Regions from separate parts of the Oharaeibacter diazotrophicus genome, predicted to be linked through region 1. Evidence: predicted binding sites of a transcription regulator. Region 1 holds the regulator's gene; each other region holds the start of a gene.
What was found. The regulator LexA, encoded in region 1, represses DNA repair genes until DNA is damaged. The targets are predictions, from matches to a motif close to TGTTCNNNNTGTGTTCNG.
Positions count from the first base shown of each region.

Region 2: a site for LexA is predicted at 3,012-3,029, ahead of recA (recombinase RecA). Genes of this name have one in related genera too.
Region 3: a site for LexA is predicted at 2,549-2,566, ahead of EDD54_RS02845 (PA0069 family radical SAM protein). Genes of this name have one in related genera too.

Region 1 covers NZ_SNXY01000006.1:1,321,430-1,328,336, reverse strand. Annotated here, with positions in the region: gene EDD54_RS06275 (NtaA/DmoA family FMN-dependent monooxygenase) at 1-1,236, opposite strand, end outside; gene EDD54_RS06270 (LysR family transcriptional regulator) at 1,679-2,740, shown strand; gene lexA (transcriptional repressor LexA) at 2,965-3,675, shown strand; gene EDD54_RS06260 (LysR family transcriptional regulator) at 3,719-4,747, opposite strand; gene chvE (multiple monosaccharide ABC transporter substrate-binding protein) at 5,063-6,112, shown strand; gene mmsA (multiple monosaccharide ABC transporter ATP-binding protein) at 6,204-6,907, shown strand, end outside.
Region 2 covers NZ_SNXY01000006.1:1,586,327-1,593,233, reverse strand. Annotated here, with positions in the region: gene EDD54_RS07515 (cytochrome P450) at 1-421, shown strand, start outside; gene EDD54_RS07510 (GNAT family N-acetyltransferase) at 428-922, opposite strand; gene EDD54_RS07505 (pseudouridine-5'-phosphate glycosidase) at 919-1,824, opposite strand; gene EDD54_RS07500 (PfkB family carbohydrate kinase) at 1,821-2,762, opposite strand; gene recA (recombinase RecA) at 3,080-4,165, shown strand; gene alaS (alanine--tRNA ligase) at 4,465-6,907, shown strand, end outside.
Region 3 covers NZ_SNXY01000006.1:564,763-571,669, forward strand. Annotated here, with positions in the region: gene EDD54_RS02835 (DUF2177 family protein) at 5-406, shown strand; gene EDD54_RS02840 (hypothetical protein) at 508-702, opposite strand; gene EDD54_RS02845 (PA0069 family radical SAM protein) at 1,224-2,414, opposite strand; gene EDD54_RS02850 (glycosyltransferase) at 2,705-3,412, shown strand; gene EDD54_RS02855 (NADP-dependent malic enzyme) at 3,531-5,813, shown strand; gene EDD54_RS02860 (hypothetical protein) at 6,029-6,907, shown strand, end outside.

The DNA of each region.
Region 1 (6,907 bases):
CTGCAGCTCGGGCACCAGGCCCTCGCAGATCTCGGTGACGTACTGGCGCGACACCTTCTGGAACGGCGAGGTGATCAGGAAGCCGTCGCCGCCGACTTCCTCCATGACCTCGCCGAGGCGGCGCGCGACCGCCGCCGGCGTGCCGACGATGCCGTCGAGGCCGCGGGTGGCGCGGTCGGCGACCAGCTGGCGCAGCGTCTTGCCGGTGCCCCACTGGGCGAAGGCCTCGAGCGAGCCCTGTTCGCCGTTGGTGGTCATCCGCGGCAGCTCCTCGTCGAGCGAGAAGCGCGAGAAGTCGATGTCGGTGACCGAGCTGATCTGGGCGAGCACCTTGACCATGAACGCCTCGGTCGAGGTGTAGAAGGCGAGCTTCTCCTTCGCCATCGCCTCGGTCTCGGCCAGCACCGGGGTGACGATGAAGAACACCTTGATGTCGTCGGGGTCGCGGCCGGCCTCGGCGGCGCGGCGGCGGATGTCGTCGCGGTATTCCTTCATCGCCTTGGTGCCGGAGGCGGCGGCGATGATGCTGTCGGCCGTCTCGGCGGCGAACTGGCGCCCGCGCGGCGAGCCGCCGGCCTGGACGAAGGTCGGCCGGCCCTGCGGCGAGCGCACGCAGTTGAGCGGCCCGCGGCACTTGTAGAACCGCCCCTCGAAGTCGATCGGCTTCACTTTGGCATGGTCGACGTAGGTGTCGGTCGCGCGGTCGCGCACCACGGCGCCCGGCGACCAGCTGTCCCACAGCTGCTTGACCAGGGCGACGTATTCGTCGGCCATGTCGTAGCGCATCTGGCGCGGCGGCAGTTCGTCCATGCCGAAGTTGCGCGCGGCGTGGTTCTCGCCGGTGGTGACGATGTTCCAGCCGAAGCGGCCCTGCGCGATGCTGTCGAGGGTGGAGCACAGCCGCGCCAGCATGAAGGGCGGGTAGGCCATGGTGGAGAGCGTCGCCACCACCCCGAGCTTCGAGGTGTGGTTGGCGATCATCGCCGCCAACGGCGCGGGGTCGCCCTTGGGGCCCATCAGGGCGTACTTGAGATAGGCCTCCATCGAGTCGCCGTAGGCGTCGGCGATCATCAGCGTGTCTTCGATCATGATGTAGTCGAAGCAGGCCCGCTCCATCGCCTTGGCCATGTCGATGTAGAACTCGCCGGTCCAGGGATCGCCGCCGGCCGAGAAGGGCGCGTTCCATTCGTCGACCGAGAAGTTCATGAACCAGGCGAGGTGGAACGGCTTGGGCATCGCGGCCTCGTGGCGGTTGGCGACGGTCCGGGGTGGGCGCCTCGGGACCAGTCAACCGCAGTGCAACAACGGCTTCCATCGGCAATGGGCAAAGCTCCGATCGGGGAGGGCGAGGCTGACGAATTGGGCAACGGCTTGATTTTTGGACGAAAGATCCGCAGCCCGGTCCCCGGGCGGCATGCCCGGCACGAGCCGACGCCGGCGGTCGGCGCCGAATGGGCCGGGTGCGGCGATGGCACGCGGCCGGCCGAAAAGATCGTTGTAGAACAAATGTTTGTCGCGGGTGTCGGCCTTCCGCCGACCGATCTCGCCGCGCCGCGGTACGGCGCTCGGACTCCGCATCTCTTGCGATGCAACATGACTGGCACGCCGGTTGCGTAGTTTTCCGTATTCCGACCGTCCGTGCCCCCGACGGCGGTCGTGGAGATCAGGAACGCCCGCCATGTCGAACCTGACGCAGATCCACGACATCGACCTGAAGCTGCTGCGCTGCTTCTGCACGATCGTCGAGGAGGGCAGCTTCACCGCCGCCCAGGCGACGCTGAACCTGTCGCAGTCGATGCTGAGCGAGTACCTGAAGTCGCTCGAGATCCGTCTCGGCGCGCGGCTGTGCCAGCGCGGGCCGCGCGGTTTCAAGCTGTTCCCGGAGGGCGAGATCGTCTACGAGGCGGCCAAGGAGCTGTTCTCCTCGGTCGAGACCTTCAGGAAACGGGCCTCGAACCTGCACGACGGCGCCGGCCACGAGCTCGTCATCGGCATTCAGGACCACGTGGTCGACAATCCCCGCGCCCGCATCGCCGAGGCGATCGCCCGCTTCTCGGACTACTACCCGCAGATCCGCTACCGCATGGAGATCATGCTGGGTTTCCAGATGACCGGCAGGGTCGCCGACGGGTTGGTCCACGTCGGCATCGGCCTCGTCAACGACCACTTCGGCCAGCTCACCTTCGAGCACCTGTTCGACGAGGAATCGCACTTCTACTGTGCCGCGGGCCATCCGCTGTTCGCCGTGCCCGACGACAACATCTCGCGGGCCGACATCGACGCCGCCAGCTACGCCAACCGCGGCCACCACGAGTATTTCCATCCGGAGCGCACCCGCAACGCCGCCACGCGCGGCGACATCGGCCACGGCGCCCACGCCCAGACGACGCTGATCCTGTCGGGGCGCAACATCGGCCTCCTGCCCGACCACGTCGCCGCCCCGCACGTCGCCGTCGGGCGGCTGCGTCTGCTGCGTCCCGACATCACCCGCCACGTTAGCCGCGTCGCCGCCGTGCTCGGACCGAGTTCGACCGACTTCAAGCTCGCCCGCCGCTTCGTCGACTGCCTGATCGACGCCCACATGGAAGCGCCCGCCGCGATTCCCTCCGCCCCGCCGGCGCACCGCCACCCGGCGCAGTCCCCCGTCCGCGCCCGCGTCGCCGTCGCCGCCGACGCACGCCCGACGGTGCGCGACGCGTCCCGGCTGGTGACGGCCACGGGGCTGCGTCAGGCCGACTGAAGCGCGCTCCGGCCACGAACCGGCGTCCCCGCGGCGTGACGCTTCGCACCCGTCGATCGCGGGTCGAGGGTCGAAAGCGGGCCGCGCCATCGGATAGGATCTGGAACGACGGACACCGGCTCTTGCGGAACACACACGGAACATGTTAACTGTGTTCGTGTTTTGTACCGAATCGCGCGGCACTCGGGCCGTTCCGATTTCGGCGCTCCGGCCAGGGGGTCCCGATGCTGACGCGCAAGCAGCTCGAACTTCTGATGTTCATCCACGAGCGGCTCAAGGAGTCCGGCGTTCCGCCGTCCTTCGACGAGATGAAGGACGCTCTGGACCTGAAGTCGAAGTCGGGCATCCATCGCCTGATCACCGCGCTCGAGGAGCGCGGCTTCATCCGGCGCCTGCCGAACCGGGCGCGCGCACTCGAGGTCATCAAGCTGCCGGACAGCGTCCAGCCCGGGCCGGGACGGCCGCGGCGCGGCTTCGCGCCGAGCGTGATCGAGGGCAATCTCGGCCGTCCGAGGGCCGTGCCCGCGCCGGAGCCGGCGCCCGAGAGCCGTGACACCATGCCGGTGCCGGTGATGGGGCGGATCGCGGCGGGCGTGCCGATCTCGGCGATCCAGAACCACTCCCACACCATCCACGTCCCGATCGACCTCGTCGCCCTCGGCGAGCATTTCGCTCTCGAGGTCCGCGGCGATTCGATGATCGAGGCCGGCATCCTCGACGGCGACACCGTCGTCATCAAGCGCTCGGACTCCGCCGACACCGGCGACATCGTGGTCGCGCTGGTCGACGACGAGGAGGCGACGCTGAAGCGTCTGCGCAAGAAGGGCGCCTCGATCGCCCTCGAGGCCGCCAATCCCGCCTACGAGACCCGCATCTTCGGGCCCGACCGCGTCCGCATCCAGGGCCGGCTGGTCGCGCTGATGCGGCGCTACTGATCGCCGTCGCGGCGGCGGCCGATCCGACCGCCGCGAGCGGCGCTCAGGCCGCGGGTTCGCCCTCGACCGGCGCGGGAAGGCCCCAGACGAGGTCCTCGAGCGTTGCGTAGAAGGCGGCTGCGGCCGGCGAGAGCGGCCGGCCGGCGATGCGGATCAGGCCGTAGGGCTCGACGGTGAGCTTCTCGGTGAGCGAGAGCTTCACGAATCGGCCGGCGGCGAGGAAGAGGTCGGCGACCGGCTCGGCGACCGGCAGGATCGAATCGGTCCTGGCGACGAGGAGCGTCGCCATCATCACCGACGGGGTGTCGATCACCCTGACCGGCGGCGGCACGCCGTGGCGGCGCAGGAGCGCCTCGAGGCTGCGCCGCAGCAGCGAACCGCGCGCCTGCATGACCCAGTCGCGGTCGTAGAGGTCCTCCGGGCGGACGGCCGCGCGGCCGGCGAGCGGATGCTCGGCACGGACGAGGAGCGCCGCCGTTTCCTCGCGGATCTCGCGGTAGACGAAGGGCGATGGATCGACGCCGGGCGGGATGCGCCCGATCATGAAGTCGAGCCGGGAGGCGGTGAGATGGCCGGCGAGCACGTCGCTGGTGTCGACCTGGACCGTGATCTGGACGCGCGGCATGCGGGCGCGCACCCGCTCGATCGCGTCGACCATGATCTCGGCCGCGGGCGACATCACGGTGCCGATCGCGACCGCGCCGCCCTCGCCGACGCGGAGCGCGGTGATCTCGGTGCCGGCCTGACCGAGTTCGGCGAGCACGGTGCGCGAGCGCCGGATCAGCGCCTCGCCGTAGCGGGTCGGCTCTATGCCGCGCGGCAGCCGCTCGAACATGGCCGCGCCGACCATCTTCTCGATCTCGCCGAGCATCTTGGAGGCGGCGGGCTGGCTGAGGTTCATGGCTTCGGCGGCGCGGTGCAGCTTGCGGTGGTCGTCGAGGGCGACGAGCAGGAGCAGGTGCTTGACCTTGAGGCCGCTGCGCAGCAGCCGGTCACCGGGTGGCGTGGCCGCGACGCGGCGGCCGGGGGACTTGTCCGCGGTGCGCGGCGGACGGGGAGGGGACGTTTCCATGACGTGAGCTATACATGCCGGATCGGCTATGGCAACGGCGTGAAACGTCATTAGACGGTTATAGCTGTGGGGCCCTAATGTGCGCGGGCTCGTTTCCGGCGGTGGGATCGCCGGGCGGGTTGGAGGAGGATGCCGGCCGAATGCGGGACCGTCGAAGCGCCGTGCCACGGGCACGGACCGACGCAGCCCGTCCGTCCGCCGCCTCCGGGGAGTGAGACGCCGGCGGCCGGCCCGCCGCGCCCCGCGACGGGTGCGGCTCGGGCGGCTCCTCCGTCCGAAGACCGAGGGAGAGAGACCTTGAAACTGATCGCTTCCATGCTGACCGCGTTCGCCATCGGCGTCGCCGCCTTCGTCGGCCCGGCCGCCGCCGCGGACAAGGGCACCATCGGCATCTCGATGCCGACCAAGTCCTCCGCGCGCTGGATCGCGGACGGCGACAACATGGTGAAGGAGTTCCAGGCGGCCGGTTACGAGACCGACCTCCAGTACGCCGAGGACGACATCCCGAACCAGCTCGCCCAGATCGAGAACATGGTCACCAAGGGCGCCAAGGTCCTGGTGGTTGCGGCGATCGACGGCACCACGCTGAAGGACGTCCTGCAGAAGGCCAACGAGGCCGGCATCAAGGTGATCGCCTACGATCGCCTGATCCGCGACTCCGGCAACGTCGACTACTACACCACCTTCGACAACTTCCAGGTCGGCGTGCTGCAGGCGACCTCGCTCGTCAAGGCGCTCGGTGTCGAAGAGGGCAAGGGTCCGTTCAACATCGAGCTGTTCGGCGGTTCGCCGGACGACAACAACGCCTTCTTCTTCTACAACGGCGCCATGAGCGTCCTGCAGCCGCAGATCGACGCCGGCAAGCTCGTCGTCCAGTCCGGCCAGACCGGCATGGACAAGGTCGGCACCCTGCGCTGGGACGGTGCGGTCGCCCAGGCCCGCATGGACAACCTCCTGTCGGCCTACTACACCGACAAGCGCGTCGACGCCGTGCTGTCGCCTTACGACGGCCTGTCGATCGGCATCCTGTCGTCGCTGAAGGCGGTCGGCTACGGCACCGCCGAGCAGCCCTTCCCGTTCGTTTCGGGCCAGGACGCCGAGCTGCCGTCGGTCAAGTCGATCCTCGCCGACGAGCAGTATTCGACGATCTTCAAGGACACCCGCGAGCTCGCCAAGGTGACCGCCAAGCTCGTCGACGACGTGCTCTCGGGCAAGGAGCCGGAGATCAACGACACCAAGACCTACGACAACGGCGTCAAGGTCGTGCCGTCCTACCTGCTCAAGCCGGTGCTGGTCGACAAGTCGAACTGGGAGTCGATCCTGGTCGGCTCGGGCTACTACACCAAGGAGCAGATCGAGAACTGATCGCGGCGTCGCCACGGCGACGGACGCGAACGAGAACGGGGCCCGGTCCGAGCGGCCGGGCCCCGACAGTCACGGGTGGGACGAGACCGAGATGACAGGGACCGGAATGGACACCATCCTGGAGATGCGCGGCATCACCAAGGCTTTTCCCGGCGTCCTGGCGCTGTCGAACGTCAACCTGACGGTGCGCCGCGGCGAGATCCTCGGGCTGTGCGGCGAGAACGGCGCCGGCAAGTCGACGCTGATGAAGGTGCTCTCGGGCGTCTATCCGCACGGCACCTACGACGGCGAGATCCGCTTCAAGGGCGAGGAGTGCCGCTTCCGGGGCATCCGCGACAGCGAGCACCGCGGCATCATCATCATCCACCAGGAACTCGCCCTGGTGCCACAGCTCTCGATCGCCGAGAACATCTTCCTCGGCAACGAGACCGCCTCCAACGGCGTGATCAACTGGGCCAAGGCCTTCGCCCGCACCCGGGCGCTGATGGCCAAGGTCGGCCTCTCCGAGAGCCCCGGCACGCTGATCACCAACATCGGCGTCGGCAAGCAGCAGCTGGTGGAGATCGCCAAGGCGCTGTCGAAGGAGGTCGAGCTCCTGATCCTCGACGAGCCGACCGCGTCGCTGAACGAGAGCGATTCCGACGCGCTGCTGCGCCTGCTGGTCGAGTTCAAGAAGCAGGGCATCGCCTCCGTCCTGATCACCCACAAGCTGAACGAGATCTCCAAGGTCGCCGACCGCATCACGGTGCTGCGCGACGGCCAGACCGTCGGCACGATCGACACCGCGTCGGAGCC
Region 2 (6,907 bases), 260 kb from region 1:
CGGCGTCGACACCGCCGCCGCCTTCGCCACCCCCGCGGGCACCGAGACGCTGTGCGAGGAGCTGCTGCGCTACGACGCGCCGCTGCACATGTTCACCCGCTACGCCCTCGAGGACGTCGAGATCGCCGGCGCGCGGCTGAACCGCGGCGACGAGATCGGCCTCCTGCTCGGCGCCGCCAACCGCGACCCCGCCCGCTTCGCCGATCCCGCCCGGCTGTTGCCGGACCGCGCCGACGTCGCCAGCCTGTCCTTCGGCGCCGGCATCCACTTCTGCATCGGCGCACCGCTGGCCCGGCTCGAGCTGCAGGCGGCGCTGCCGGTGCTGTTCCGCCGCCTGCCGGGCCTCCGCCTCGCCGCGCCGCCGGTCTACGCCGACCGCTACCACTTCCACGGCCTGGAACGGCTCGACGTGGCGTGGTGAGGTCGGCTACGGCCGCCCGCGGAGCACCAGCTTCATGCCGACGTGGGAGGCGGTGAAGCCGAGCCGTTCGTAGAAGCGGTGGGCGTCACGGCGCGAGACGTGGCTGGTGAGCTGGACCTGCGCACAGCCCTTGTCGCGGGCGATGTCGACGGCGTGGCCGACCAGCGCGGCCCCGACGCCGCGCCCGCGCAGCGACGCCGCGACCCGGACCGATTCGATGGTGGCGCGGCGCATGCCGACGCTCGACAAGCCGACCGTCTCGGTGAGCTGGAGGCAGCCGACCACGCTGCCGTCGACGTCCTCGGCGACCAGCAGCGTCTCGCGCGGATCGGCGTCGAGCTCGGCGAAGGCGTCGAGATAGGCGGCCGGCAGCGGATCCTCGACGCGCTCGCGGCCGGCGCCGAGGGCGTCGTCGGCGAGCAGCCGGACGATCGCCGGAACGTCGTCGCGGTGGGCGCGGCGAAACCGGACGCCGACGACGGCGGCGGGGTCCGCGCTCACGACAGCGCCACCGCGATCGCCGCGGCGACGCGGGCGTTGTTCTTCACCAGCGCGACGTTGGTGGCGAGGCTCCGGCCGGCGGTGCGTTCTAGGATGTCGCCGAGCAGGAAGGGCGTGACCGCCTTGCCGACGACGCCGGCGGCCGCGGCGGCGGCGAGCGACGCGGCGATGTGATCGGCCATCTCCGCGGCCGGGATCTCGTCGGCCGCGGGCACCGGGTTGGCGACCAGCATGCCGCCGCCGACCCCGAGCGCCTCGCGGGCGCGCTGGAAGGCGGCGACGCCGGCGGCGTCGTCGATCGTCAGCGGCGCCTTCAGGCCGGAGCGGCGCGACCAGAAGGCCGGGAACTCGTCGGTGCCGAAGCCGACCACCGGCACCCCGCGGGTCTCCAGCACCTCGAGCGTCTTCGGCACGTCGAGGATGGCCTTGGCGCCGGCGGCGACCACGATCACCGGCGTGCGGGCGAGTTCGTCGAGGTCGGCGGAGACGTCGAAGCTCTCCTCCGCGCCGCGGTGGACGCCGCCGATGCCGCCGGTGGCGAAGACGCGGATGCCGGCCCGGTCGGCCGCGATCATGGTGGCCGCGACCGTTGTCGAGCCGGGCCGGCCGGTGGCGACGGCGTAGGCGAGGTCGGCGCGCGACAGCTTCATCACGCCGTTCGCCTTGCCGAGCGCCTCGAGTTCGTCGGGCGAAAGGCCGATCCGGATCCGGCCGTCCAGCACCGCGATGGTGGCCGGCACCGCGCCGCCGGCGCGCACGACGTCCTCGACCGCGCGGGCGGTCTCGACGTTGGCCGGCCAGGGCATGCCGTGGGTGACGATGGTCGATTCGAGCGCGACCACCGGCCGGCCGGCGGAAAGCGCGGCGGCGACCTCTGCGGTGGGCGTCAGCAGCGGGTTCATGGGCGGGCTCCTTCGAGGGAGGGGGCGAGGGCGGCGACGACGTCGGCGGGCAGGCGGGCGAGGGCGCCCGCACCGGCGAGCGCGGCGCGGGCGGCGGCAATGCCGACGTCGACCGCGTCGGCGAGCGGGCGGCCGTGGGCGAGGGCGGCGAGGGTGCCGGCCGAGAGCGCGTCGCCGGCGCCGGTGACGTCGACGACCGGGCAGGCCGGCACCGGGCGCAGCGTCACCGTGCCGCCGTCGAGCACCGCGACCGGCCGTGCGCCGCCGGTGACGACGGCGCGGCGGGCGCCGAGCCCGGCGAGCGCGGCGGCGGCCGCGGCGGGATCGGCCAGCGGCCGGCCGGCCAACGTCTCGGCCGACGGCAGGTTGACGAAGACGAGCGCGCCGGCGCCGAGTACGGCCGCGAGTCGCGGCGCCTTCGCCCGCGATATCGCGTCGACGGCGAGGCGCGGGCCGAAGCGCGCCGCGAGCCCGGCGAGCGCGGCGACCGGCAGGTTGGCATCGGCGAACACGGTCCCCGCGGCGGCGAGCGCCGGGCTGGCGTCGAGCTCGGCCGGCGTGACGCGGTCGTAGATCGAAAGATCCGAGACGCCCGCGACGAGTTCGCCGTCCGCGCCGTGAACCGCCACGTAGGTTCCGGTGCGCGCGTCCGCGTCGACGCGGAGTTCGACCGGGCCGATGCCGGCGGCGGCGAGGGCGTCGGCGAGGGCGCGGCCGGCCGGATCGTCGCCGACGCGGCCGACGAAGCCGACGGGTAGCCCCGCGCTCGCCACCAGCACGGCGACGTTGCGGGCGACGCCGCCGGGGCGTTCCGCGATCACGCCGGGGCAGGAGGTGGCGGGCTCGAAGGCGTCGAGCGTGCGGGCGACGACGTCGCGGTGGCAGCCGCCGACGAAGACGAGCGGGCCGGCGCCGGCATCGAAGGCATGGTCGGTCATCGCAAGGTCGCCCCTCGGGGCGGCGGCGCGCCCGGACGGCGAGGGACATGCCGCGCCGGCGCCGCGGCGTCAAGGCGGGGCGGCGAGGCGGACGCGGCGCCGGGGCGAGTCGCGGCGGATCCGCGGGACCGGGGCCGCCGGCGCGAGGGTGCGGACCGGCCGGGCGGAGTGCCGAAATTGCCGGAACGTTCCATGGACACGGCGCGGGAACGCATTTTGATTCAGATGGTTGAGGTCACGCTTGCAAACAGGAACAAAATGCGTACATTGGATCCGAGTTTGAAAGCCGCCGCCGCTCGTGGAATAAGGGATCGGACATGTCGCAGAACACGCTCCGCCTCGTCGAAGGAACCTCCATGGACAAGACCAAGGCGCTCGACGCCGCCCTGTCTCAGATCGAGCGCGCCTTCGGCAAGGGCTCGATCATGCGGCTCGGCCAGGGCCAGGCCGTCGAAGTGGAGACGGTCCCGACCGGCTCGCTCGGCCTCGACATCGCGCTCGGCGTCGGCGGCCTGCCGCGCGGGCGCATCGTCGAGATCTACGGCCCGGAATCCTCGGGCAAGACGACGCTCGCCCTGCACACCGTCGCCGAGGCGCAGAAGCGCGGCGGCGTCTGCGCCTTCATCGACGCCGAGCACGCGCTCGACCCGGTCTACGCCCGCAAGCTCGGCGTCAACCTCGACGACCTCCTGATCTCGCAGCCCGACGCCGGCGAACAGGCGCTCGAGATCACCGACACGCTGGTGCGCTCCGGCGCGATCGACGTGCTGGTGGTCGACTCGGTGGCGGCGCTGACGCCGAAGGCCGAACTCGAGGGCGAGATGGGCGACAGCCTGCCCGGCATGCAGGCCCGCCTGATGAGCCAAGCGCTGCGCAAGCTGACGGCGTCGATCTCGCGCTCGAAGACCATGGTGATCTTCATCAACCAGATCCGCATGAAGATCGGCGTGATGTTCGGCAGCCCGGAGACGACGACGGGCGGCAACGCGCTCAAGTTCTACGCCTCGGTCCGCCTCGACATCCGCCGCGTCGGCGCGATCAAGGCGCGCGACGAGATCGTCGGCAACCAGACCCGCGTCAAGGTGGTCAAGAACAAGCTCGCCCCGCCGTTCAAGGAGGTCGAGTTCGACATCATGTACGGCGAGGGCGTCTCCAAGCTCGGCGAACTGGTCGACCTCGGCGTCAAGGCCGGCATCGTCGAGAAGTCGGGCGCCTGGTTCTCCTACAACAGCCAGCGCCTCGGCCAGGGCCGCGAGAACGCCAAGCAGTTCCTCAAGGACAACCCGGCGACGGCCAACGAGATCGAGCAGGCGATCCGCCAGAGCGCCGGCGTGATCGCCAACGCGATCATGCAGGGCACGCCGGAGCCGGACGCCGAGGGTACCCCGCCCACCTTCGATTGAAGGCCGGCGGAAACGCCGGGGCGGGCCGCGCCCCGGTGCGCTTCGTCCTCCTGGACAGGCCGGAACGCCACGGATAAAACGCCGTGAACGTTGCGCCGCGGGCCTCGACGGACCGCGGCGCCTGCCGTTCGTGCGACCGATCGACGAGGGCCCTCCCGCCCGGTCCGGCCGTCCCGTCCCCTTGGGGCGCGGGCGGCGGCGGACCGCGGGGATGCACCCGGCGGGTCGGCACGGCGGCGGCGACGAGGATTGCGCACCGCCGGTGAACGGCGGGCCGAGAGCGAGTGGACAGGGCGGTCATGAGCGGCGTCAACGAGATCCGGTCGACCTTCATCGACTATTTCGCCCGCAACGGGCACGAACCGGTGGCCTCGAGCCCGCTGGTGCCGCGCAACGACCCGACGCTGATGTTCACGAACGCCGGCATGGTGCAGTTCAAGAACGTCTTCACCGGGCTCGAGAAGCGGCCCTATTCGACCGCGGTGACGGCGCAGAAGTGCGTGCGCGCCGGCGGCAAGCACAACGACCTCGACAACGTCGGCTACACCGCGCGCCATCACACCTTCTTCGAGATGCTCGGCAACTTCTCGTTCGGCGACTACTTCAAGGAGCGCGCGATCGAGCTGGCCTGGAACCTCGTCACGAAGGAATTCGGACTGCCGAAGCAGCGCCTGCTCGTCACCGTCTATTCCGAGGACGAGGAAGCGGCCGGCTTCTGGAAGAAGATCGCCGGGCTCTCGGACGACCGCATCATCCGGATCTCGACCTCCGACAACTTCTGGGCCATGGGCGACACCGGCCCGTGCGGTCCCTGCTCGGAGATCTTCTTCGACCACGGCGAGGGCATCGCCGGCGGTCCGCCCGGCTCGGCCGACGCCGACGGCGACCGCTTCATCGAGATCTGGAACCTCGTGTTCATGCAGTACGAGCAACTGACCCGCGAGGAGCGGGTCGGGCTGCCGCGGCCGTCGATCGACACCGGCATGGGGCTCGAGCGCGTCGCCGCCGTGCTGCAGGGCGTCCACAACAACTACGAGATCGACCTGTTCAAGGCGCTGATCCGCGCCTCGGTCGAGGCGACCGGCGTGCCCGCCGAGGGCGCGACGACGGCGAGCCACCGCATCATCGCGGACCACCTGCGCGCCTCCGCCTTCCTGATCGCCGACGGCGTGCTGCCGTCGAACGAGGGCCGCGGCTACGTGCTGCGCCGCATCATGCGCCGCGCCATGCGCCACGCCCACCTGCTCGGCGCCGCCGACCCGCTGATGCACCGCCTCGTCCCGGCGCTGGTGCGCGAGATGGGCGTCGCCTATCCCGAGCTCTCGCGCGCCGAGGCGCTGATCGCCGAGACGCTGAAGCTCGAGGAGACCCGGTTCCGCCGCACCCTGGCGCGCGGCCTCGGCCTGCTCGAGGAGGCGACCGGCGGGTTGACCGCGGGCGGCCGGCTCGACGGCGAGACCGCGTTCCGCCTCTACGACACCTACGGCTTCCCGCTCGATCTGACCCAGGACGCGCTGCGCCAGCGCGGCATCGACGTCGACACCGACGGCTTCGGCGCCGCCATGGAGCGCCAGCGTGCCGAGGCGCGCGCCAACTGGGCCGGCTCTGGCGAGGCCGCGACCGAGACGGTCTGGTTCGCCCTGCGCGAGCGCGTCGGCGCCACCGAGTTCCTCGGCTACGACACCGAGAAGGCCGAGGGCGTCGTCGCCGCGCTGGTGCGCGAGGGCGCCGAGGCGACCGCGCTCGCGGCGGGCGAGACCGGTGCGGTGATCGTCAACCAGACGCCGTTCTACGGCGAGTCCGGCGGTCAGGTCGGCGACACCGGCGTGATCGCCGCCCCGGGCGTGCGCGCCCGCGTCACCGACGTCCAGAAGAAGGCCGACGGCCTGTTCGTCCACACCGTCATGGTGGAAGAGGGCACGCTCGCGGTCGGCACCGCGGTCGAACTGACGGTCGACCACGGCCGCCGGGGAAAGATCCGCGCCAATCACTCGGCCACCCATCTGCTGCACGAGGCGCTGCGCCAGGTGCTCGGCACGCATGTGGCGCAGAAGGGGTCGATGGTCTCGCCGGACCGGCTGCGCTTCGACTTCTCGCACCCCAAGCCCGTGATCGAGGGCGAGGCCGGCGAGGTCGAGCGCATCGCCAACCGGATCATCCTGCAGGATGCGCCGGTGACGACGCGGCTGATGGCGGTCGACGACGCCATCGCCTCCGGCGCGATGGCGCTGTTCGGCGAGAAGTACGGCGAGGAGGTCCGCGTCGTCGCCATGGGCACGGCGGTGGAGGGCGAGAAGGCCGGCAAGGCCTACTCGATCGAACTCTGCGGCGGCACCCACGTCGGCCGCACCGGCGAGATCGGCCTCGTCCACATCGTCGGGGAGTCCGCGGTCGCCGCCGGCGTGCGCCGGTTGGAGGCGCTGACCGGCGAGGCCGCGCGCGCCCATCTCACCGAGCAGGAGCGCCGGCTGAAGGAGGTCGCCGCGACGCTGAAGGTGGCTGTGGCAGACGTCGGCGACCGCGTCGCCACGCTGGTCGAGGACCGCCGCCGGCTCGAGCGCGAACTCGCCGAGGCGCGCAAGAAGCTCGCCATGGGCGGTGGTGGCGCCGCCGACGAGATCCGCGAGATCAACGGCGTGCGCTTCCTGGCGCGGGTCGCCGAGGGGGTGGCGCCGAAGGATCTCAAGGGGCTGGTCGACGAGGGCAAGAAGTCGCTCGGCTCGGGCGTCGTCGTGATGGTCG
Region 3 (6,907 bases), 760 kb from region 1:
GCCCATGACGCGCCTCGTCGCAGCCTACCTCGCCGGTGTCGGCACCTTCCTGGCGGTCGACCTGTTGTGGCTGTCGGTGATCGCCCGCGACATCTACCGGCGCGAGATCGGCGCGCTGCTGCTCGAACGGCCGCTGGTCGGACCGGCCGCTGCCTTCTACCTGATCTACGTGGCGGGTGTGGTGGTGTTCGCGGTCAACCCGGCGCTGTCGTCGTCGAACTGGACGACCGCGGCGCTCTACGGCGGCCTGCTCGGGATGCTGTGCTACGGCACCTACGACGTCACCAACCTCGCGACCTTGCGCAACTGGTCGAGCACGATCGTGGTGGTCGACATCGCCTGGGGCACGCTGCTCACCGCGGTGACCGCGACCGTCGCCTATCTGGTGGCCGCCCGTTTCGGCTGATCCGGCAAGGTGCACAAGTCCGGCGTGAGACCTACCGATCCGATCCGGAGAAACAGCGATCCCGGCGCCGAAGGGCGGCCGGGACGCTAAATCGCGCTTCTTCAGGCCTGACGCTGCTGCCGGCGGGCGTCGAGGTGCTTGCGGGCGGCGCGCTCGGCGGCGAAGGCGTCGGGGAACACCTGGCCCTCGAGATCCTTGACGCTGTCCTCGAGCGCATGGAAGGCGAAGTGGCGGCCTTCCCGGACCAGGATGCCGACCGGGTTGTCGTGGACTTCGACGAGGTAGTTGTCGAACATGTCGGGAGTCATCCTCGAACGCCTGCCGGCTCGGAGCCGGTCTTTGATCGGATGGTCAAACGCAAGGTGCCGTCATCGGGATGCACGGCATCGACAGCGCGTTCGGCGCATGGTCGTCCGCTCGAGGAGTCGGGAGCGCGGAGAGGGAGACATCGGGGAACTCGTGGAGGTCGCGTGGGTGAAGTGGCGTGGCCACGTCGCCCCGTGGCCGGTCAGAGAGCGTCGACGCGGTGCATTCGGCACCACGTTTTCCCCGTGATCGATACGGTCGTCGTTCGGAGCATGGTTTCCACCAGCCGGTCGGCAACGATGCGAGAAGATCCGCTTCCCCGTGTCGGCGACGCGTTCGCACCCTGCCGACGCCCGATCACGTAGGCGTGTTCGCGCGCGATTGCAAGTCGGCCGGTTCGCATCCGGTACACTCCCCACGCGCCGATCCGCGGAAGGTCGCGGCGGAACCGGGGATGCACCGCACCGCCGCGCCTCCCCGAATCCGCCTTACGGTCCGGCGCCGACGCGGATCAGAACAGGCTGAGCTGGACGCCGCCGTTGGCCGGCTTGCGGAAATGCTCGGTGGTGAGCCGGGCGCGCGTCTTGTTGAGGCCGAGCCGCTTGGCCGCGATCTCGAAGCGGCGGCCGATCTGCCAAGCGTAGGGGCCGGTGCCGCGCATGCGCTTGCCCCATTCGGCGTCGTAGTCCTTGCCGCCGCGCATCGCCCGGAGCACGTTCATGACGTGTCGGAACCGGTCCGGGAAGGCGCGCAGCAGGAAGTCGCGGAAGATCTCCGACACCTCGAGCGGCAGGCGCAGCAGCACGTAGCCGGCCTCCGTGGCGCCCGCGGCGGCGGCGGCGTCGAGGATGCGCTCGATCTCGGAATCGGTGACCACCGGCACCACCGGCGCCACCATCACCCCGGTCGGGATGCCGGCGGCGGCGAGCTGGCGGATCGCCTCCAGGCGCTTCTCCGGCGAGGCGGCGCGCGGCTCCATCGCCCGCGCGGTGCGGCGGTCGAGCGTCGTCACCGAGATCGCCACCTTGGCGAGGCCGCGCTCGGCCATCGGCGCGAGGATGTCGATGTCGCGCGTCACCAGCGCCGACTTGGTGACGATGCCGACGGGGTGGCCGGTCTTCGCCAGCACCTCGAGCACCGCCCGGGTGATCCGGTGTTCGCGCTCGATCGGCTGGTAGGGATCGGTGTTGGTGCCCATGGCGATGGTGCGCGGCTGATAGGACGGCGCGCCGAGCTCGCGCTCGAGCAGCTCCGCCGCGTTCGGCTTGACGAACAGCTTCGTCTCGAAGTCGAGACCGGGCGACAGCCCCATGTAGGCGTGGGTCGGCCGGGCGAAGCAGTAGGCGCAGCCGTGCTCGCAGCCGCGGTAGGGGTTGATCGAGCGGTCGAACGAGATGTCCGGACTGTCGTTGCGGGTGACGATGGTGCGCGCCCGCTCGACCTGGACCGTGGTCTTCAGCGGCGGCAGATCGTCGGCCGAGCCCCAGCCGTCGTCGAACGCCGTCGCCGACGTCGGCTCGAAGCGGGCGGTCGGGTTGACGCCGGCGCCGCGGCCGCGGCGGCGCTCGGCCGCCACGGCCGTGCCGCCGAGACCGTCGGCGTGGACGTCGTCGCCGGGTCCGCCGGGCACGACGTCGGGACGGGGGAGGGCCCGCGGGCGGGCCGGGACGGAGGCCTTCACGGCTTGCACGAGGGGCTGCATCGCGGCGTCTCGGAGAGCTTCGGGAGGGGCTTCTGCGGGGGCTCGCCCGGAAGGTCGCCCGGGGACCGGCTCGGGGACTCGCCCGCGGACCTGCCCCGGAGCTTGCTTGGCGATCTGGCGGGTGGCGAACATTGCGTTCATGATTTGATCCTACCCCGATTTGCGAACGGATCAAGAACGAATTCGTTCCCCCACCCGAACACCCGTCCGGACGCGCCGGGATCGCGACGCGTGCGGCGGAAACGATGGAACGGCTTGAATATTCCGCCCGAAACCCGGATAGAGACCGGATGCTCTCCGTGGTGATCCCCACCCTCGACCACGAGGAACCGCTGGCGCTGACGCTGGCCTCGCTGGTGCCGGCGGCGGCCGACGGTACCGTGCGCGAGGTCGTCGTGGTCGACGGCGGCTCGCGCGACGACACCCGCCGCGTCGCCGACGTCACCGGATGCGTGCTCGTGGAGCGGCCGGGACCCCTGTCCGAGCGTCTCGCGGCCGGGGCGGCGGCGTCGAGCCGGGGCGAGTGGCTCTTGTTCCTGGAACCCGGGGTCGTGCTCGATCCGCGCTGGGAGGTCGAGGTCGCCACCTTCGTCGAGCGCACGGTGCGCGGCGGCCGCGCCGGCTCGGTCGCGGCCGTCTTCAGCTTCGCCCTCGACGACGTCACCGCCGGCGCGCGGCTGCGCGAATTCTTCGCCGGCATGGCGAGCCGGCTTACCGGCCTGCCGGACCGGGCGCAGGGCGTGCTGATCGCGCGCGAACATTATCGCCGCCTCGGCGGCCACCGGCCGCTGCCGGCGCTCGAGGACGTCGACCTCGTGCTCAGGATCGGCCGCGGCCGTGTGGTGCGCCTGCGCAGCCGCGCCGCCGTGGTCCGCCCCGCCGACGGATCGACGCGGCGCCGGGGCGCCGTCGCCGGCCTGCGCCGCGGCCTGTCGCGCACGCTCGCGGCGCTGCGCGTGCCCGTCGGACTGCTGACCGGGTTGCACGGGCGCGGGTGAGGCGCCGCCGGCGCTCGCCGCGGCGGGCCTCTCAATCGGTTCGATGTGGAACTCCGACTCTTTCGCGTCGTCGGCCCTGTGGTATCAGGGGAAAAAACCGGTCGAGGAGGAGATCGCGATGACCGAGAAGCGGCTGGTGGGGTCCGAACTCGACGAGGCGGCGCTGTATTTCCACCGCGAGCCCCGGCCGGGCAAGCTGGAGATCCGTGCCACCAAGCCGCTCGGCAACCAGCGCGACCTCGCGCTCGCCTATTCCCCGGGCGTCGCCGCACCCTGCCTCGCGATCGCCGCCGATCCCGCCCGCGCCGCCGACTACACGGCGCGGCAGAACCTCGTGGCGGTGGTGTCGAACGGCACCGCCGTGCTCGGCCTCGGCAACATCGGCCCGCTCGCCTCCAAGCCGGTGATGGAGGGCAAGGCGGTCCTGTTCAAGAAGTTCGCCGGCATCGACGTCTTCGACATCGAGATCGACGCCGCGACGGTGGACCGGGTCGTCGACGTGGTCTCGGCCCTGGAGCCGACCTTCGGCGGCATCAACCTCGAGGACATCAAGGCGCCGGAGTGCTTCGAGGTCGAGGCCCGGCTGCGCGAGATGATGCACATCCCGGTGTTCCACGACGACCAGCACGGCACGGCGATCATCGTGGCCGCCGCGGTGGTCAACGCCATGGAACTCTCCGGAAAGGCGCTGTCGCAGATCAAGGTGGTCGCCTCGGGTGCCGGCGCGGCGGCGCTCGCCTGCCTCAACCTCCTGGTCTCGCTCGGCGTCAGGCGCGAGAACGTCTGGGTCTCCGACATCGAGGGCGTCGTCTACGAGGGCCGCGAGGCGCTGATGGACCGCTGGAAGTCGGTCTACGCCCAGAAGACCGACGCCCGTCACCTCGGCGAGATCATCGTCGGGGCCGACGTCTTCCTCGGCCTGTCCGCCGCCGGCGTCCTGAAGTCGGAGATGGTGGCGAAGATGGGCGAGAAGCCGCTGATCCTCGCCCTCGCCAATCCCAATCCGGAGATCACGCCGGAGGAGGCGCTCGCCGTCCGCCCGGACGCGATGATGTGCACCGGCCGGTCGGACTATCCGAACCAGGTCAACAACGTCCTCTGCTTCCCCTACATCTTCCGCGGCGCGCTCGACGTCGGCGCGACGACGATCAACGAGGAGATGAAGGCCGCGGCCGTGCGCGCCATCGCGTCGCTCGCCAAGGAGGAGCCCTCGGACGTCGCGGCGCGCGCCTACGGCGGCGTCAGCGAGACCTTCGGGCCGAAGTACCTGATCCCTTCGCCGTTCGACAACCGGCTGATCCTCCGGATCGCCCCGGCGGTCGCGCGCGCGGCGATGGAGACCGGCGTCGCGACCCGCCCGATCACCGACTTCGCCGCCTATCTCGACCGGCTCAACCGCTTCGTGTTCCGCTCCGGCCTCGTCATGAAGCCGATCATCGCGGCCGCGAAGGAGCGTCGCGGCCGGGTGATCTACTCCGACGGCGAGGACGAGCGCGTGCTGCGCGCCGCCCAGGTGCTGATCGAGGACGACCTCGGCGAGCCGATCCTGATCGGCCGTCCCCAGGTGATCGAGGCGCGCTGCCTGCGCTACGGCCTGAAGATCCGCCCCGGCCGCGACTTCGCCTGCGTCAACCCCGAGGACGACCCGCGCTACCGCGACTACGTCGACCTCTTCCTCGACCTCGTCGGCCGGCGCGGCGTCACGCCCGACGCCGCGCGCACCATCGTGCGCACCAATACCACGGTGATCGGCGCGCTGGCGCTGCAGCGCGGCGAGGCGGACGCGCTCCTGACCGGCCTCGAGGGCCGCTTCATCAAGCGCGTGCGCGACATCCGCAGCGTCGTCGGCCTCGCGCCCGGCGCCTCCGACTATTCGGCGCTGTCGCTGCTGATCTCCAACCGCGGTCCGCTGTTCCTGACCGACACCTACGTCCGGCCCGACCCGACCCCGGCCGAGATCGCCGAGACGACGATCCAGGCCGCCGCCGAGATCCGCCGCTTCGGCATCGCGCCGAAGGTGGCGCTCTTGTCGGCCTCGAACTTCGGCTCGCGCGACCTGCCGTCCGCCGACAAGCTGCGCGCGGCGCTGGCGATCCTGCGCCGGGCGGCGCCCGACCTCGAGGTCGACGGCGAGATGCACGGCGACGCCGCGCTGTCGCCGCACGAGCGCGATCGCGTGCTGCCGAAGTCGACGCTGACCGGCGAGGCCAACCTCCTGGTGTTCCCGACGCTCGACGCGGCCAACATCACGCTCAACGTGCTGAAGATAGCGACCGACGCGCTCCACGTCGGCCCGCTGCTGCTCGGCACCGCCAAGAGCGCCCACATCCTGACGCCGTCGGTGACCTCGCGCGGCGTCGTCAACATGAGCGCCTTCGCGCTCGCCAGCGCGCGGGTCTGAAGCGGGGTTCCGGGCGCCGGCCATTTGTCTGCGCATTCGGGATTTCCCTCGGGGCGCGATCGCGGTTAGAATCGTGTCGCCGGCCGGCATATCGGCCGGCGCACGCCATTGTCCGCCGCGCCGTTTCCATGTCGGCGGGACGGTCCTCGCATTTCGACCCTGGGCACCACCGACGACGCGCCCCGCCATACTGCGGGCCGCCAGGGAGGCCGGACATGTTCGCTCGTGCATTCGCCCCGCTCGCGATCCTTCTCGGATCGAGCCTCGCCGCCGCGGCGGCTCCGCCCGTCAACGACGACTTCGCCAAGGCGCTGACCCTGCCGGTCGAGATCGGCATCATCGGCAGCCTGACCGGCGCGACGCCGGACCCGCTCGAATACAAGCCGACGGGCGACATGCCGACGCCGGTCGCCGTCTGGTACCGCGTCAAGGCGGCCGCCGACGGTATCCTGGTGTTCGACACCAGCGGCAGCGACCGGGACACGCTGCATCTCGTGTTGATCAAGACGCCGGTGGGCGGCGTGCCGACGCTGGTGACGGAGGTCGGCCCGACGCCGCTCCGCACCTCGCCGGGTGGCGACTCCATCGCCATGGCCAGCGTCGCCGTCGCGACCGGCGACGTCGTGACCGTCGGCGTCGCCGACGACGCCTCGCGCGTCTCCGACACGAATCCCGTACCGTTCCAGCTCAACACCCACGCCCTGCCGGTTCCCGTGATGGGCAACCAGCGCTTCCTCGTGCTGTCGCCGAACGCGTCCTTCGTCCTCGGGGCCCGGCTCTTCGACGACCCGAAGGCCTTCAAGATCCCGATGCCCAACGTGCTCAGCGTGGCGGGCGTGCCGGTCGACCAGCCGAAGGTGCAGACCGGATTTCCCTCGTCGACGCTGAAGCCCGAATTCGGCCGCTCCGGCGCGCTGGGCGCGAACTCGGCCGTGTCGCTCGAGCTCGCCTCGGTCGGCAACGGCCCGGCCTTCGGTCAGGTCGGCGCCTTCGTGCGCGACGCCGTCGTGAACCTCGTCTCCGCCGGCGAACTGGTCGGCCGCGCGGTGCAGCGCGTCTATCTGCTGAGCTTCACGACCGAGGCCAGTTCGAAC